Regions from separate parts of the Anaerobacillus alkaliphilus genome, predicted to be linked through region 1. Evidence: predicted binding sites of a transcription regulator. Region 1 holds the regulator's gene; each other region holds the start of a gene.

The links. Region 1 encodes Rex, which represses fermentation and respiration genes when NADH is low (regulators of the CRP and FNR family bind a similar motif). Its sites were predicted from a motif close to TTGTGAAATATTTCACAA; they were not measured.
Region 2: the regulator Rex is predicted to act here: its motif matches at 1,948-1,965, upstream of DS745_RS09210 (DoxX family membrane protein).
Region 3: the regulator Rex is predicted to act here: its motif matches at 2,192-2,209, upstream of qoxA (cytochrome aa3 quinol oxidase subunit II).
Region 4: the regulator Rex is predicted to act here: its motif matches at 1,675-1,692, upstream of DS745_RS18365 (hemerythrin domain-containing protein).

The regions. Positions count from the first base shown of each region.
Region 1 covers NZ_QOUX01000033.1:14,449-18,667, reverse strand. Annotated here, with positions in the region: gene DS745_RS10295 (MDR family MFS transporter) at 1-282, opposite strand, end outside; gene DS745_RS10290 (redox-sensing transcriptional repressor Rex) at 1,742-2,377, opposite strand; gene moaC (cyclic pyranopterin monophosphate synthase MoaC) at 2,550-3,044, opposite strand; gene DS745_RS10280 (ABC-F family ATP-binding cassette domain-containing protein) at 3,265-4,219, shown strand, end outside.
Region 2 covers NZ_QOUX01000032.1:35,439-39,657, forward strand. Annotated here, with positions in the region: gene DS745_RS09200 (M3 family metallopeptidase) at 1-956, opposite strand, end outside; partial or broken gene DS745_RS25365 (hypothetical protein) at 939-1,073, opposite strand; gene DS745_RS09205 (gluzincin family metallopeptidase) at 1,086-1,466, opposite strand; gene DS745_RS24560 (hypothetical protein) at 1,718-1,882, opposite strand; gene DS745_RS09210 (DoxX family membrane protein) at 2,125-2,640, shown strand; gene DS745_RS09215 (hypothetical protein) at 2,688-3,146, opposite strand; gene DS745_RS09220 (hypothetical protein) at 3,836-4,210, opposite strand.
Region 3 covers NZ_QOUX01000032.1:191,158-195,376, reverse strand. Annotated here, with positions in the region: gene qoxB (cytochrome aa3 quinol oxidase subunit I) at 1-1,153, opposite strand, end outside; gene qoxA (cytochrome aa3 quinol oxidase subunit II) at 1,137-2,090, opposite strand; gene DS745_RS09815 (anti-sigma-I factor RsgI family protein) at 2,496-3,623, opposite strand; gene sigI (RNA polymerase sigma-I factor) at 3,620-4,219, opposite strand, start outside.
Region 4 covers NZ_QOUX01000046.1:635,224-639,442, reverse strand. Annotated here, with positions in the region: gene DS745_RS18375 (AzlC family ABC transporter permease) at 1-617, opposite strand, end outside; gene DS745_RS18370 (DUF6154 family protein) at 732-986, shown strand; gene DS745_RS18365 (hemerythrin domain-containing protein) at 1,043-1,600, opposite strand; gene DS745_RS18360 (hypothetical protein) at 1,758-1,955, shown strand; gene DS745_RS18355 (DUF1360 domain-containing protein) at 1,952-2,326, opposite strand; gene DS745_RS18350 (flavin reductase family protein) at 2,690-3,145, shown strand; gene DS745_RS18345 (4-hydroxyphenylacetate 3-hydroxylase family protein) at 3,168-4,219, shown strand, end outside.

The DNA.
Region 1 (4,219 bases):
AAAAGATCCTAAAATCGAACCGATCATAAAAATGACTAAGCCAGCAAGATAAAGCTTTTTCTTTCCATATTTATCGCCTAAATAACCAGTTAGCGGCACGGTAATTCCCATCGTTACCATAAAAACAGTAATTACCCAGCCAGTAGAAACAGCATCAGCATCAAAGACATCCATTAAATAGGGAATCGCTGGGTTTAACATACTGTTGTTTAAAATAATAGTAAAAGTCCCTAACAAAACCGCTATGACAACTAGCCACTTTTCAGGGAGTAATTTGCTCATAAAAAATACCTCGTTTCCCGAAATAATTTCTATTACTACTATATCACGTTCAATTAGTGAATAGAATGAAAAACACTTCCAATTTTCTTGCAGATGGTAATTGAAAATGGTGTAGAGACTCCTACTGTAACCTTTTCCTTCACTCTCCGCTCGGTTCGGGCACGTTAGGGCTTCTTGCGTTACCTTTTCTTTCACTCTCTGCTCGGTTTGGGCACGATAGCACTTCTTGCGTTACCTTTTCTTTCACTCTCTGCTCGGTTTGGGCACGATAGCACTTCTTGCGTTTCCTTTTCTTTCACTCCCCACTCCGTTTGGGCACGATAGCACCTCTTGCGTTTCCTTTTCTTTCACTCCCCGCTCGGTTTGGGCACGATAGCGCCTCTTACGTTACCTTTTCTTTCACTCTCCAATCGGTTTGGGCACGTTAGCGCCTCTTACGTTACCTTTTCTTTCACTCTCCACTTCGTTTGGGCACGTTAGCGCCTCTTACGTTACCTTTTCTTTCACTCTCCACTTCGTTTGGGCACGTTAGCGCTTCTTGCGTTTCCTTTTCTTTCACTCTCCACTTCGTTTGGGCACGTTAGCGCTTCTTGCGTTTCCTTTTCTTTCACTCTCCGCTCGGTTTGGGCACGATAGCACCTCTTGCGTTTCCTTTTCCTTCACTCCCCACTCCGTTTGGGCACGTTAGCACCTCTTGCGTTTCCTTTTCTTTCACTCCCCACTCCGTTTGGGCACGTTAGCACCTCTTGCGTTTCCTTTTCTCTCACTCTCCGCTCAGTTCGGGCACGTTAGCACCTCTTGCGTTTCCTTTTCTTTGACTCCCCACTCAGTTTGGGCACGTTAGCACTTCTTACGGTTCCTTTTCTCTCACCCTCCGCTCGGTTTGGGCACGTTAGCGCTTCTTGCATTACCTTTTCTTTCACTCTCCGCTCGGTTCGGGCACGATCGAGCCTCTTGCGTTACCTTTTCTTTGACTCTCCACTTCGTTTGGGCACGATAGTACCTCTTGCGTTACCTTTTCTTTGACTCTCCACTTCGTTTGGGCACGTTAGCGCTTCTTGCGTTACCTTTTCTTTCACTCTCCGCTCGGTTTGGGCACGATAGCACCTCTTGCGTTACCTTTTCCTTCACTCCCCACTCCGTTTGGGCACGTTAGCACCTCTTGCGTTACCTTTTCTTTCACTCCCCACTCCGTTTGGGCACGTTAGCACCTCTTGCGTTACCTTTTCTTTGACTCCCCACTCGGTTCGGGCACGTTAGCACCTCTTGCGTTACCTTTTCTTTCACTCTCCACTCGGTTCGGGCACGATAGAACACCTTGCGTTACCTTTTCTTTCACTCTCCGCTCGGTTTGGGAACGATAGAATACCTTGCGTTACCTTAACATGGTTTCCCACTTAGATTAACAAGACTAACCAGAAACAAAAAAGGCTACCACTTTAGTGATAACCTTTCAACTTTAAATTGGATAATGCTTCAAGAAGTAAATTAACGATTGAAGTTCTACCGATAAATCGATGTGATGAACTCGTACGTTTTTTGGAACCGATAAACGTGCAGGAGTAAAGTTTAAGATACCTTTAATACCGCAAGCTACCAAGCGATCTGCAACTTTTTGTGCTACAGAAGAAGGTACGGTTAGAATTGCAACTGAAACGTTTGGATCCAGGATCTTTTCCAAATCATCTAAATGATATATTGGAACGTTACCAATCTCTGTTCCTACTTTGTTAACATCAACATCAAAGGCCATATCTATTTTTGTACTATTATTTTTTGAAAAGTTATAATGCAAAAATGCTGTCCCTAAATTCCCGACACCTATTAAGGTTACATTTGTAACCTCGTCTTGGTCTAATGTTTTTCTAAAAAAAGTTAGTAGATAATTAACGTTATATCCATAACCTTTCTTACCTAAAGCTCCAAAATAAGAAAAGTCACGTCGAATTGTTGCAGAATCGACTTTTACCGCTTCACTTAATTCCGAAGACGATACTCGTTGTTTCCCAGATGCTTGTAAATTTTCTAAAAATCGATAATACAAAGGTAATCGTTTTGCAGTCGCTTGAGGAATTTTCGTTTGATCGATATTCATTTTCTGCCTCCAACCTGTACCTTTTAACTGGATAAAGGGCAAACAAAATCTAGGGTAGTAATTATACCCCCTGTTTTCTATAGCCACACCTTATTCTTGTTTATCAATTCACATATGCTACCGACAATCCCCTGGTTTCTCCCTTTAGTTGGTACAAATTTTTTTTAGTTTATTATTCTATTTCTGTTTCTCTTTTAAAATCTCCACTTTTTCCGCCTGTTTTTTCCATTAAGTATGTAGGTCCAATAACCATCCCTTTATCTACAGCTTTACACATATCATAAACTGTCAGGGCTACCGCAGAGGCTGCCGTTAGTGCTTCCATCTCTACTCCGGTACTTCCTTTAGTTTTTACTTTTACGTAAATGTTAAGTTTATAGTTATCTTCATTTGTATGCCAATCAAACGTTACATCAACACCTGTTAATGCTAGTGGATGACACATCGGTATCCAATCTGCTGTTTTCTTGGCTGCCATAACGCCTGCCACTTGTGCAACAGCTAGTACATCGCCTTTTCCTATGGAGCCTTGACGAATTTTCTCGTATATTTCTTTCCCTACTTCGACACTAGTCTTAGCTAATGCTGTTCGTATTGTCTCATTTTTTTCTGAGATATCTACCATTTTTGCGCGACCTTGTTCATTAAAATGAGTAAATTCTGACATACTAAATGTCCCCTTTCAAACCGTCACAAGTATATTGTACACCATTTTGTCAAATTTGTAATCGTTTCATTTTTTGTAACACAAATGAAATATCTAATTTTAAATTCAATTGGTATTGCTGAAAGTATTATTTGCTTGTCCATAATTAATTACGGTACACTAACGGTATATTATAATGGAATAAACGTTAGATTGCTACTTATGTTAGGATGATGAATTTATGATACTTTTACAGTGTGTCCAATTAACAAAAACATTTGGTGTGGAACCAATATTATCGAATATAAAATTAGAAGTTCATTCACAAGATCGTGTTGCGATCGTTGGTAGAAACGGTGCTGGTAAATCTACTCTTTTAAAAATTATTGCCGGAAAACTATCTTACAATTCTGGTGACATTATTATTCCTAAAGATGTAACGATAGGCTATTTAGCTCAAGATACTGGTTTAGAATCGAGTCGTTCTATCTGGGACGAGATGTTAACCGTATTTGCTCCTCTCATCCAAATGGAAAAAGAGTTGCGAAACTTGGAAGCCAAAATGTCAGATCCTGAATGTATTAGCGACGAAAAAGTATATGAAAAACTTTTAAAAGATTATGATCTACTTTCTGAGAGCTTTAAAGAAAGAGGCGGTTATAAATATGAAGCTGATATTCGCGGTATACTATCGGGTTTACACTTTTCTGATAAAGACTATAGCACCGAAGTTTCAACATTAAGTGGTGGCCAAAAAACTCGCCTAGCATTAGGTAAACTATTACTAACCCGCCCTGATCTACTTATTTTGGACGAGCCGACAAACCACCTAGACTTAGAAACTCTTGCCTGGTTAGAACAATATCTTCTTCACTATGATGGCGCTATTTTAATTGTTTCCCATGACCGTTACTTCCTTGACAAGGTTGCCAATGTTGTCTATGAAATATCCAGAACAAAAGCAACGAAATTTGTTGGTAACTACAGCCATTACTTGGATGAAAAAGCAAAGCGCTATGAAATTGAAATGAAGCAGTACGAAAAGCAACAAGATGAAATTGATAAGCTGAGAACATTTGTTGAAAAGAATATTGCCCGAGCATCTACCACGAAACGAGCACAAAGTCGTCGGAAACAACTAGAACGAATGGATGTATTAGATCGCCCTCAAGGAGATGAAAAGTCTGCTCGCTTTT
Region 2 (4,219 bases), on a different contig from region 1:
GTTAACGGTTGCTTGGCTTCTGCCATTTTGTAAAGCCTTCTGAGTAATTCGGCTTCTAAAATATGAGTCACGCAATTATGATGGTAGCTCATCATTAAGTACATGTTTAACCAGCGATGTAGTCGCGGATCTTCCTTAGTTTTCCGAAGATACTCAACAATTAAGTGTTCAACCAAGGTGGAAGGTGACTCAACAAAAAACGATGACATTGAGTTATTAATTAAGTGTTGGTTTTGGTGAGCGAATGTAAAATGTAGGGCATGTCCTAACTCATGTCCTAATAAAAGTACGTCAAATAGATTTCCACCCCACGGATAGAAGGAGTAGCCGTGAACGCCATGAACTCCGCCACCAAAAGCAATCATTCTGCGGCCGACATTGTCACCTCGGTACACCCACCGTTCTGTAAACACACGTCTCATCTGTTCTTGATACTCTGAACCCAACACTCCCACGGCAGCAACAATAATTTCGCCAGCTTCTTCATAACTAATTTTTGGGTCAAACCCCGGATCTAACGGAGCCTTTACATCAGAAAAACGTAGGGTCTCTAACCCCAATTGTTTTTTACGTAAACGAGCATAGCGTTGCATGTGAGGGGCTAACTCAGTTTTAAAAGTATCCAATATTTGCTCAAAAAATTCGGCACTAATATCATCAGAGTCAAACGACGAACCAGCCGGTGAAGAATACTGTAGGAGCATATCGAGTGCTGAAGTATAGCCCCTAAGCTTTGCCAATGAGACATTTTTTCGAATTTCAGCAGCTAAGGATTGTGCTAATCCATGTTGGTATTTTGCCAAACCGGCTGACAGTGAGTCATAGGCATTTCTTCGTAAAATTGTATCTGGCGACGTCTCTACTTGGGTCATATACATGAACAGAGAAACAGGTACTTCTTCACCATGTTGATTTTTCACTGGATCAAACTTCATATCTGAAGCTGTAATGGTCATGTAGACATTTTCTGGTGTGTTAAGAGTGTGTCCTAAAGCAGTTAAGACTTCTTCCATGTCAGGCGTAAGTGAGTACTTACGCGCCTTCTCAACTCCGGATAGGAATTTTTCATATTGGTTTAGCTCAGGTTAATGAGTTTTATATTTGTTTATTTTATCTTGCGGTACACTAATTAACGCATTTACATAGTTTGTTTTAACGCGGTTTGTCTTTTCTCTTAAAAATTGAGCACGACCCAACATTGTTTGGTTACTTGTGTCTGTACCATCCTCACTGAACTTGTACAACGCATAACTACTCGTTCGCCCGACATTTACTAGCAATTGGTCGAATGTACGAATAGCTTCTAATACATCTGAGGCAGAGGATAGAACAACCTCATGCTCAAGTTCTTCCAACTCTTTTTCAAGCGCTAAATATGATTTTTCCCATGCCTCATCACTTTCAAAAATAGGCGTCAGATCCCACGTTTCCTCTACTGGTACTTGGTCACGAGTAATTTTGCTCATTATATAACCTCCTGCGAATTATTTCAGTAGTCTAACTACCTTATTCGCTTCTCTGTCATGTTTTCCTTTTTTAAAAAATACAAATACAGTCCAAATTCAACTACTTACAGTCGGAAATTCATGATTTACAGTCTAAACTCAGCTAATTACAGTCCAAAAAGAAGCATTTACAGTCGAAACTGCACATTTTACCCGCCTGGGTATATATGCAAGCAACAAAAAAAGCGGGCAAGCCCGCAACGATCATAACTCTACTTCTTTTGCTTCTCTTGAAATGAGCCATACAGATATAGCCCTAGAAAGAGAAGTGCTATAACTAAGATTTCGATATAGAAGTTCTGCATCATAAGGTGAAACAGAAATTGTCCTCCGAAAATGATAAGTCCTATTAACCCAAATCTCTTTTTACTTCGCACAGTGAACCTCTCCTTTGGAAAATATACATTAGCAAAATTATAACATACTTTCACCCATTCACACTTTGTTCACCGTTTCACAATATAATGTTCACAAGTGGGACGGTCGTAGTAGTCGTTAGCGTTATATACTATGAGTGAAGATAGTTAGTGATCACAAACACACTCGATCGAACACAAGAATTATGCATCATTTCGATCACTCACTATCTCAAATCAAAACGATGAGGAGATGATCGATTATGGTCATGAACTTTTTAAGAAACAATAAAATAGCAGCAGGAATTTTAACTTTCTTACGTGTATATCTTGGATGGAAATGGTTAACTGGCGGTTGGGGAAAAATTACTGGAGAACCATTCAGTGCGGCGGGCTATCTAAATAATGCAGCTGCAAATCCAGTTGTCAGCCACGGAGAAGTGGTTTATCCGAACTATGTATCATTCCTAGAGAAGTTTGCCATTCCAAATGCAGAGATCTTTAGCCATATGGTTGCCTGGGGCGAGTTATTAGTAGGGCTTGGACTAATTCTTGGAGTATTAACAACTTACGCAGCATTTTTCGGAGTAGTAATGAACTTCTCATTCATGTTTGCAGGAACTATCTCAACTAACCCTTGGATGATTTTAATTGCCTTCTTTATCTTAGCAGCTGGTTACAATGCAGGTCGCTTTGGTGGAGATCGTTGGGTAATGCCATATTTAAAAGGTTTAGTATTCAAAAACAATAAACTGAGCAGTAAGTCAGTCGCGGCTTAACAGTAATGAGCACGAATTGAGAAAATCAATTCGTGCTTTTCATTTTGTTATTTATACGACCACAGGACTTTCCACTTTCCAGTTTCATCATCTTTCGCTACAAAGACGTCCTGGATCAAAGAAAAGTTTCCATAACGTTTGCTATTGTAACTCTTTGTCACAGTAAACATATAGACATTTTCCAATAGAAGGCTATCTTCAGACATCTGCCACTCACTCAATTTTTTTCCTTTTCCGACTGTAAATTGAAAAGTATCCACCTCAAAGTGTTCGAAAAAAACATGGTATCGCTGCCTGAAGTACCATTCCCTTGAGAACTTATCCTGCATGAGGGGGTGAAATAGATCGTAGGAATGAGTAAAATCCATTTTTTGTTCATATTTATAGAAACTTTTGACGATATCTGATTGAGAGGGACCGAAGAGAGTTTTTCCTACTAGAAAAAGCAATAATACAATTACGATCGCTAACACAAAGAAAATAATTTTACTAGCTCCCTGTTTCAAATAGACCTCCGGTTAGTAAGAGTTTTAGTAATATTTATGCTTTGTAGAGGTTGTCTTATGACCAAGCTAAAGTACACCTTTGTAAGTTAGTTAATATTCGCCTTTATGCCCTAAGGTTGCTATCAGTTGATAGCAACCTTTGTTAATTTTACAGGTTTTAGTATTAGGATATTTTCGAAAATTGACAAAATAAGTCGAAAGTTGTCGTTTATTTTTCAGGGCAATTTAGGTATAATATGGCTAAGAACTCATACCGGTAATTGAAGGGGCTGACAACCATGATGTATCTATTAAAAAGATTAAGTGTTATTTGGCACACAATTCAAAAAAATTATAACTATACCCTCTATCATGATTGTCTAGATCCTTTAATGAAAACAAAACTCTTCCAAAGAGTCGAATTTCATAATAGTAAGCTACAAAAAAAGTAACGAGGCAAAATTCGGCCCGAGTGAATTCGCAAAATTGCTCTAAAAATAACCAGATAGTTAGTAAAAGAGGCTGGAACAAAACAAAGTGTCAGACACCGCTAGGCACCGAATATAGACATATGATATATCTGTCAGTCTATACTTAGTAGGATCCGCGTGGTGTCAGAAATTTTTGTCCCAGCCTCTTTTATTTTTCGTTGCAGTCTGCAGCTCTTGTAATACATACCATAGCCATTCACCAAAGTATTAGTTCTACTTCTATTTTAGATCATTTGCTTTGTGCAGCGTACGTTTAACTTCTCTACTCAACTTATATCCGGCTTTGTTTCTAATTTGTCTCACTCTTCCTGGACCTACACCTAACCATTCTCCCAGTTCTTTTAACGATGAACACTTCTCATCGCATACGCCATATAATTGGTCTAAAATGCTTATTTCCTTTTCTGTTAAGAGATATTTCAGATCATTATAGATTGAGAGGAATCTTTTTCTTTCATGAGACTCTACGTCCTTTAATATTTTTGCATAAGGTGGACGTCCATACAGATTTGGTTTATAGTTTGGACTGTATTCTGATCCAATCATATCCCAAAAGAAAATAGCGTCATTTATATTAATGCTTGTTTTTGGCACAAATTGTCC
Region 3 (4,219 bases), on a different contig from region 1:
ACGCCAATGACCATAGCATTGCATTAGTCATCTGAATGCGACCTTTACGCATTGTAAATAACCAGTTAAAAATCTTCATACCTGTTGGAACAGCAATTAACATTGTTGTAATCGAGAATACTGAGTTAACTACTGGTCCTGAACCCATCGTATAGAAATGGTGAACCCAAACTAACATACTTAAAATCGCAATACCAACAATGGAAATAACCATTGATGAGTATCCATATAAATTTTTACGAGAATGAGTGGCAATAATTTCAGAGAAAATACCGAAAGCAGGTAAGGCTACGATATATACCTCAGGGTGACCCCATAACCAGAATAGGTTCGCCCAATGCATCGGTTCTCCACCACCAGAAATCGTAAAGATGTGCGTCCCGAAAATGCGGTCTAATGCCATGTAGCCTAAAGCAACTGTAAAAATCGGGAATGCGGCAACGATAATGATTGATGCAATAAATGACGTCCAAGTAAACATTGGCATACGCATTAACGTCATACCCTTTGTACGCATTTTCAAGATCGTAACGATAAAGTTAATACCAGACATTAACGTACCAATCCCTGCGATCTGTAATGAAATTGCGTAATAGTTATTACCGACATTAGGTGTAAACTCTTTACCAGCTAGCGGGAAGTAAGATGTCCAACCAGCATCAGGAGCTCCACCGATAACGAAAGCGATGTTAAACAGCATTGCACCACTAAAGAATAACCAGAAGCTAAGCGCATTTAACTGTGGAAACGCTACGTCTCTCGCTCCAATTTGTAATGGGATAATCACGTTCATTAAACCAATTAATAATGGCATAGCCATAAACAAAATCATAATTACGCCGTGTGCGGTAAATACTTCGTTGTAATGCTGTGAGCTTAAAATCTCTAACCCGGGTTGTGACGTTTGGGCTCGCATCATTAAGCCGTCCATTCCACCACGGAAGAACATCACAACACCAGCAATAATATACATAATACCAATTTTCTTATGATCAACCGTTGTTAGCCACTCACGCCATAGCCAACTCCATTTATTGAAATACGTTAAACCTGCAACAATTGCAATAGAAGTTAGTAAAATAGCAATCTGCGAAGCTAAAATTAACGGATCACCAGTAACTAAGATTTCGCTAAACTTAATCCCGTTTCCCATGATTGTGGCCTCCTTCTTCTGACGATCTTGGCTCTATCGTGTTATACTCGCGCTCATAACCCTCACCTTTTGTATGGTAGTAGTTACGATACGTTTCTTGGTGTAAGAAAATTTGTGCATCATGATCAGCATGGTTTACCCATTGTAGGTGCGTTTCGTTAAATGTCATACGGCCAACAACACCTGGATAAAGAATGTGCATATACTTTTCTTCTGTTAAGGTTGGTGCTGTTTGCTTTACGTCTTGCACCCATTTCTCATAATCAGCTTCTGTTTTTGCAACAACGTCAAAGTCCATATAGGCATAACCTTGTCCGTTAAAGTTTGTATTACGACCCATAAACGTTCCTGGGCGCTCTGCTAATAAATACAATTCGTTTTCCATGTTTGCCATGGCGTATTTTTGACCACCGAGCTGCGGGACCCAAAATGATTGCATCGTACTAGCAGATGTTAACTTAAACAAAATTGGTGTTTCGATCGGAATATTCACATAGTTAACTGTTTGGATGTCTTCTTCTGGATAACTAAAAATCCATTTCCAGTCTGCTGCTGTTACATGGATCGTAATAGGCTCTTTATCTTCATACCCTTTTGGCACATCTTCAACAGCGAATGTAACGAGTACCGTTGGGATAGTAAGAGCAATAACAATTAAAAGAGGAATTACTGTCCAAGTAATTTCTAAAGCGATACTTCCTTTTTCCTCTTCTGGCTCATAATCTTTGTTTTTAGCTGTTTCACGATACTTCCAGACAATATAGATGAATAAAGCAAAAACAACAACAATAACAAAAAGCATCATAACAATCGAGAAATTAATTAACTCTAGAATACTTCTAGCTTGTGGTCCCTCAGGTTGGAAAACAACCATTTCACAACCGGTAAGAAACATAACTAGGCTTAAAAGGAATAGTGGTAAAAAGTATTTTTTCACGTAAAATCCAGCTCCCTTCAACAACAGTTCACCATTAGGTGATGAATTTTATTTTAGTAGGTTTTCACTACACACAAAGTGTTAATTACTAACCACAGTTTATGTGAAATTCCTAACAAATCCTATGTCTAAATTGCGAATAATTTATGTCTAATTTGTGAATTTGTTTTTTCGAAATAATTTCTTACCTGCTTTTTACAGTACTAGAAATGATTCCGGTTTATTTACCACTAAAAAGCTTATTAAATTAAGGTCTGTGACTATTTAAGGTCCTTTAAAAAATGCAAGTAATTAGATTGTGGCTATTTTGTGAACATAACTTTTTGTTCTAATTTTAATATGCTTGAATAACATTTGGACACAAGTAGAAAAGGAAGCCAACATGTGTAGTCGGCTTCCTTTTCTTTAGTTATTTCCTTTACCAGGGTTCCCTTTCCCTGGATTGCTACCATTATTACCTTGATTGTTTCCTTTACCTGAATTATTACTATTGTTGCCCTTTCCAGGATTATTTCCTTTATCATTATTACCTTTACCTGATTTGTTATTGCCTTTATCGTTATTTTTAGCCGGATTGCCTTTATTAGTTTCGTTACCATTGTTACCCTGACCAGGATTGTTGCTATTACCCGGCGATTTCTCCTTATTAGAGTTGTCACCCTTTTTCTCAGCAGCTGGATTAGCTGGTCTCATAGATGGTTGATTATTTTTCTTCTTATCTTTATTCAATCCAGGAGGTTCTGGCTGATTGCCATTGCCATTTCCTTTACCTTTGTTAGGATTAGCTTTTTCTTGTGACTCCTCAGACTTATTCAAATCCTTCTGCATCTTCCTTAGTTCCGAGACACTTTTACCTTTTGCTGCTTGCACACTTTCGATAACTCCATCATTCTTAAGTTCTTTTAAGTGCGTTAACTTGTTTACAGACACTTGCATATCTTTTGCATCTTGATATGTTTCACTATTATTCTGTGTAACAGTCACTACAACATCTTGTGGAGTTGAGATTTTAATCGTTTCTTCAATTTTTTCAATTACTTTCTTATTTTGTTTTTTAAGCGGAATAATTGCTGTTTCAACATACGAATTGTCAGACGTTAGATACCCTTTTTCATAAGAATACTCAATAATCTTTTGATATGCTTCTGCCAATACAAGGTTTTCGATTTTTAAAGTTGAGAGTAACTCTACAGCTTCCTCGTTATATCCTGTTGCTTTCTCCACTTCCATTTTCTCATTTAACACTAGCTCAAGACTAGGATTTATATCAATCGCTAGTACGTATGAACTAGTGGGTGCTGTCATTTGAAATATCGTGTATGCCATAATTGCTAAAAAGAAAACTGCCGCTACAGATACATATTTCAACCATGATGTTTGCTTCTCCACATGAACATACTGTTCTCCCAATAATGGTGGGGCATTATGAGCAGCTCTAGCAATATTCTTAAACGCCCCATTTGGGCATAGTAAAACAATTTTATCTTCGGTTACTTTTACAACTATTCCTTCTGTACTTAGTTTGCCCATCATGACCGATCCCCTCTTTGAATGTATTGACCCAGCAATATCCACTGTGGATGAAGCTTTAATAAGATCAACGTAACGATATATTTCCGATGTCTTTCAATTGTTTTCACCTTATACCCTGTTTTCTTTACAAACATGGTCGTTGGGAATTGCCTCTTTTTTATAAACTGTTCGACACACTCTTGATCTTCTACAAATCTCTCAACGAGTTCAAACAAACTTTCCCTCGTATCTTTATGTTTAGGAGAAAACTTCTCCAATTCTTCAAAGTTTATTTGGTATTTCTCAAGTTCCTCACTTAGCTCTAGGATCTCTTCTACTAAATCATTTGCTTGTTTTTCCTTTTCATAACGCTGCAACGATTGCTCTACTTCGTAATTTGTTTGAAGATTTCCTTCATCTATAACATTGGCATTTAACGAAACATGCCTTTCATTCTTTTCTTTGCGAAAAAAATCGATCAAATCCCTTTGCACTAATAGATACACGTAATTAAGAAAGGTCCTACCTTTTGATGAGTCATACGTATCAATAGCTTTATTTAGAGCTATTAGACCAATACTTGCCTCTTCTTCACTCCAACTTATATACTTCTTACA
Region 4 (4,219 bases), on a different contig from region 1:
GCTGCAAAGCATGCGAGCATGATTATTTTTCGATGTTTTTTTAATGATGGAACTAAAAGTGCGATAAATAATGCGTAAAGTGCAATGGACATACTTTTTTGCAAAATCTCCGGTAGCGAAGTACCAATGATATAGCCAATTCCTGAATTAATGACCCAACTTGAATAGGCGAGACAACCAACCCCTAATATATATGGACTTGTAAGTTTTCCAGCTTTTGTCGAGGTGACCGCAAATACTTCATCAGTCATTCCAAATGCATAGACCCCTTTAATAATTGGGTTATCTTTCTCGGCTTTTTCACTAATTGCAGTACTCATTAATAAATGGCGTATATTAATAATGAACGTAGTAAAAATAATCTCAAGAGCGCCGGTTCCAATCGCAATTAAACTCAATGCCATATATTGAGAAGCACCTGCAAAAACAAAAGCGCTCATGCCAATTGTCTCAAGAAGTGTTAATCCGGTTGTTTCGGCTATGAAACCAAAGGTTAAAGCAACTGGTAAATACCCAAGGGCAATACTTAAGCCCGCATAAATTCCCTGAAGAAATTCAGACTTTTGCTTATGTATAGAAGGAAATAACATTGTTTTAAAATCTCCTTTATCGTGCATAATAGAACTATTTTACTCCTGCAGGGGTAAATCTGTAAATGTAGAACGTGAAATGTCGTCAGTAAAAATTGATCTACGCTACTCTACATAAATGAAAGGGTGATTTGTTTGAAGATGATCCATGATGTTTATAAGATGTATAAGGATCACTTAACAGGTGATGAAGAAGATATATTAGTCATTGTTTATGGTATTTTAGATGGGTTTAAAAACGAGGATTATTTGCGTCTGTTCCAGGAACTTCATCCTGATGAAAAGTTTGAGATGACTGTTCTTTATTTATTTGAAAAATTGCGTTTGAAAATCGCTCAAGAGGGGTTAGGACATATAGGTAATGGGGACGATCAGGATGATCGTATTTTACACTAAAAAGAGGAATTTTGATTGAAGTATTCACATTCAATCAAAATTCCTCATATTATTTTTTAAACCAATTGTGCAAATTTATTAGAAAGTTCTATCTTTTCATCGTCAGATAACATTTGTTCTGCCATCGGAAATAAAATGTTTTCTTCCTTCATAAAGTGGTCCGTTAAAGTCATGTAGACGATTTTCAAGTGGCGGAAAATAGTAAGTGCTTCATCTTTAGTAATGATTTTCTTTTCATTTTTAATGCTTTCTACCTTGTCCATAAATTCTTTTAAATTTAATTTTGCTGTATTGTGTTCGTACTCCATAACTGCTATTGGTCCACCTTCTCGACCAATATATTTTACCATCATTTCAAATAAGATATCTTCCTCTCGATCAGAATGAGGCTCTAATTCTTCAATAAAAGCTGTTATTTTAAGATGAAGATTGTTAATAGCATCGTTCCAATCTTCTACCGAATTACTTGATTCGTAAGACAATACCAGCTGATTAAATTCAGCCATTTTTGCAAGTAGGGAAGGATGTTCATCAATTAATTGTTGTAAGGGAGCACAATAATTTATTTCTTTAGGATTGCCAAAGCCTCCAAAACAAGGTGAGTTATGATTCATAATTAGTTCCTCCTTGGATAACAAGTGATATTTCATTTCTATAATGTAAGTTTAGCTTAATCTCTACTTGTGGGAGGTGATAAACGTCACAATAACAGAAAAAGAAATGTGCATGTAGAAAGTTCCATAGGGGAAATTTATATACGAGGTGATAAAAGTGTATACAAATGAAGAACTAAAAGAAATCTTACAATCATCATTAGATCACGAAGAAGAAATGATGAGGACCTATCTAATTGCTGCTGAACGAATTGATGAAAGTGAGGAATTAAAGCTCAGGCTTAGAGAATTTGCAGAAGGAAATGCGAAACGTTCGCGCCAATTAATCGATGAGCTAAAACGATTTATTAATTAATGGTGGCTGTGTTTACTCAAAGCTTGGATGGCTTTTGTTCCTACACCAACGAATGTCTCGATAATGGTTTGTCCACCAGCAATAGCAAAAATAAATATGATTGGAATAAAGATGGTAGGGTAAAGCAAATAACCTAATCCAATAATAATTGCACTCCATACTCCTGCACACCAATAGCAATTTAATAGGTAACCCAGCTTAGAGTCAGGAACGTTCTTAGTTCGTGTGTGTCCATTTTCTTCAACAACAGTTGTTGCTTTTAAAAAAGGTTTTCTTATAAATTCAGTGATTTTATCAAATACAATTAAATGAGTAAATCGATAACTCGCTAGAATAATCATAATGAACATCATCCAACTTATCTCAACCATTACCATTTCCTCCTAATTATCGGTGCTGTACTTTACATGGTATTTACTAAAATCATTAATTTAATACAAAACTATTTGAAGCAGTTTTATTTAATTGCAAGCCCTCTATCATTGAAAGATAGGGGGCTTAATCTTTTTCGATTAATGGGAAAAAGTAATTCTTTTTAATATTTTTTTTGAGATTTCACAATATGAAATAATCTGATAGTTTGCAATATTCAAAAACGTTAAAGTAGTAATATAAACAAGGTGTTAATAGTGCAAATCTAGTTGAAAGGTAGTTCGAGACTATTTTTTTAGATTTCATTATTTTAAATTCTTATTAGTATAAATCCTTGTATGAAATTTGGAGGTGGTTGAGTAATGGATGTTAGAGAACTAAGAAATTGTTTTGGGCGTTTTGCTACTGGTGTTACAGTTGTGACCTGGAAGACAGATGATCATGAATACAACGGTATTACCGTTAATTCGTTTACTTCCGTTTCCTTAGACCCTGCACTAGTATTAGTTTCAATTGATAAGAAAGCAAAAGCTTGTCAAGCGCTTGAAAACAGACCGTTTGTTGTAAATATTCTAGCAAGCAATCAAGAACCAATCGCTTGGCAGTTTGCCGGTCGACCACAAGAAAAGCTTACTCTTGAATGGGAAGAAACTGAAGTTGGACCTAAAATAGCTGGTGCAATAGCAACAATAGAGTGTATACCATGGAACGCCTATGAAGGTGGAGATCATATTCTTTTTGTTGGTGAAATAAAAGCTTTTTCTTATAACGATAAAGATGCCTTAATGTTTTTTAAAGGGAAATTTATTAATAATTAAGCTTATAAAGAGGAGGAATATTATGGGTATTAGAACAGGGCAACAATATATTGAAGCGATTAAATCACGCCAACCTGAAGTATGGCTTGGAGGAAGAAGGGTAACAGACGTCTACAACGAACCTGTATTTCAACAACCGATTAAAGAAATTGCTAAACTATATGACCTTCAACACGACCCAGACTATCAAGACCGAATTACCCACGTTTGTGAAGAAACTGGAGAACGAGTAAATAATGCATTCCTAAACCCAACTTCAAAAGATGATTTGAAAGCTCGGAGCGAATTGTTTGAAGTATATGCTAGAGCTACATTCGGACTTATGGGCCGAACGCCAGACTTCTTAAATGTTGTAGTTACTGGAATGGCAAGTAACTCGTGGTTCCTCGATAAATACAATCCGGATTGGTCAAAAAATATTAGAAACTATTATCGATACATTCGTGACAATGACTTATTTTTAACGCATGCCATCATTAATCCTCAAAATGATCGTAGTAAAGCTTCCTACGAGCAAGAAGATATGTTCACTCATTTAGGAGTTGTGGAAGAGAAGCCAGAAGGTCTAGTGGTACGCGGTGCAAAAATGCTTGCAACTCTAGCACCAATTACTGATGAAGTAATCATCTATTCTTTTCCAGGGTTTCAGCCTGGTGATGAAAGATATGCTTTAGCGTTTGCAGTTCCAATTGATACTCCAGGATTAAGACTTCTCTGTCGGGAACAGATGCAGGATGGCAAGCGTTCTTACTTTGATCATCCTTTAGCATCACGATATGAGGAGATGGATGCCGTATTAGCCTTTAATGATGTTGTCGTTCCATGGGACCGTGTCTTCTTGTACAACAATGTTGAAGCTGCTAATCTATTATATCCAAAAACAGGAATTGCCCAGCAACCTGCGCATCAATCAGGTGTTAGAGGATATGTAAAACTGGCATTTGCAGTTGAAGTAACTTGTAGATTAGCAGATTCAATTGGAGTCGATAATTTTTTGAACGTTCAAACTGACTTAGGCGAACTTGTCCAATCGGTAGAGGTCATTCGTTCTCTCTTACGTGTAGCTGAGTATGA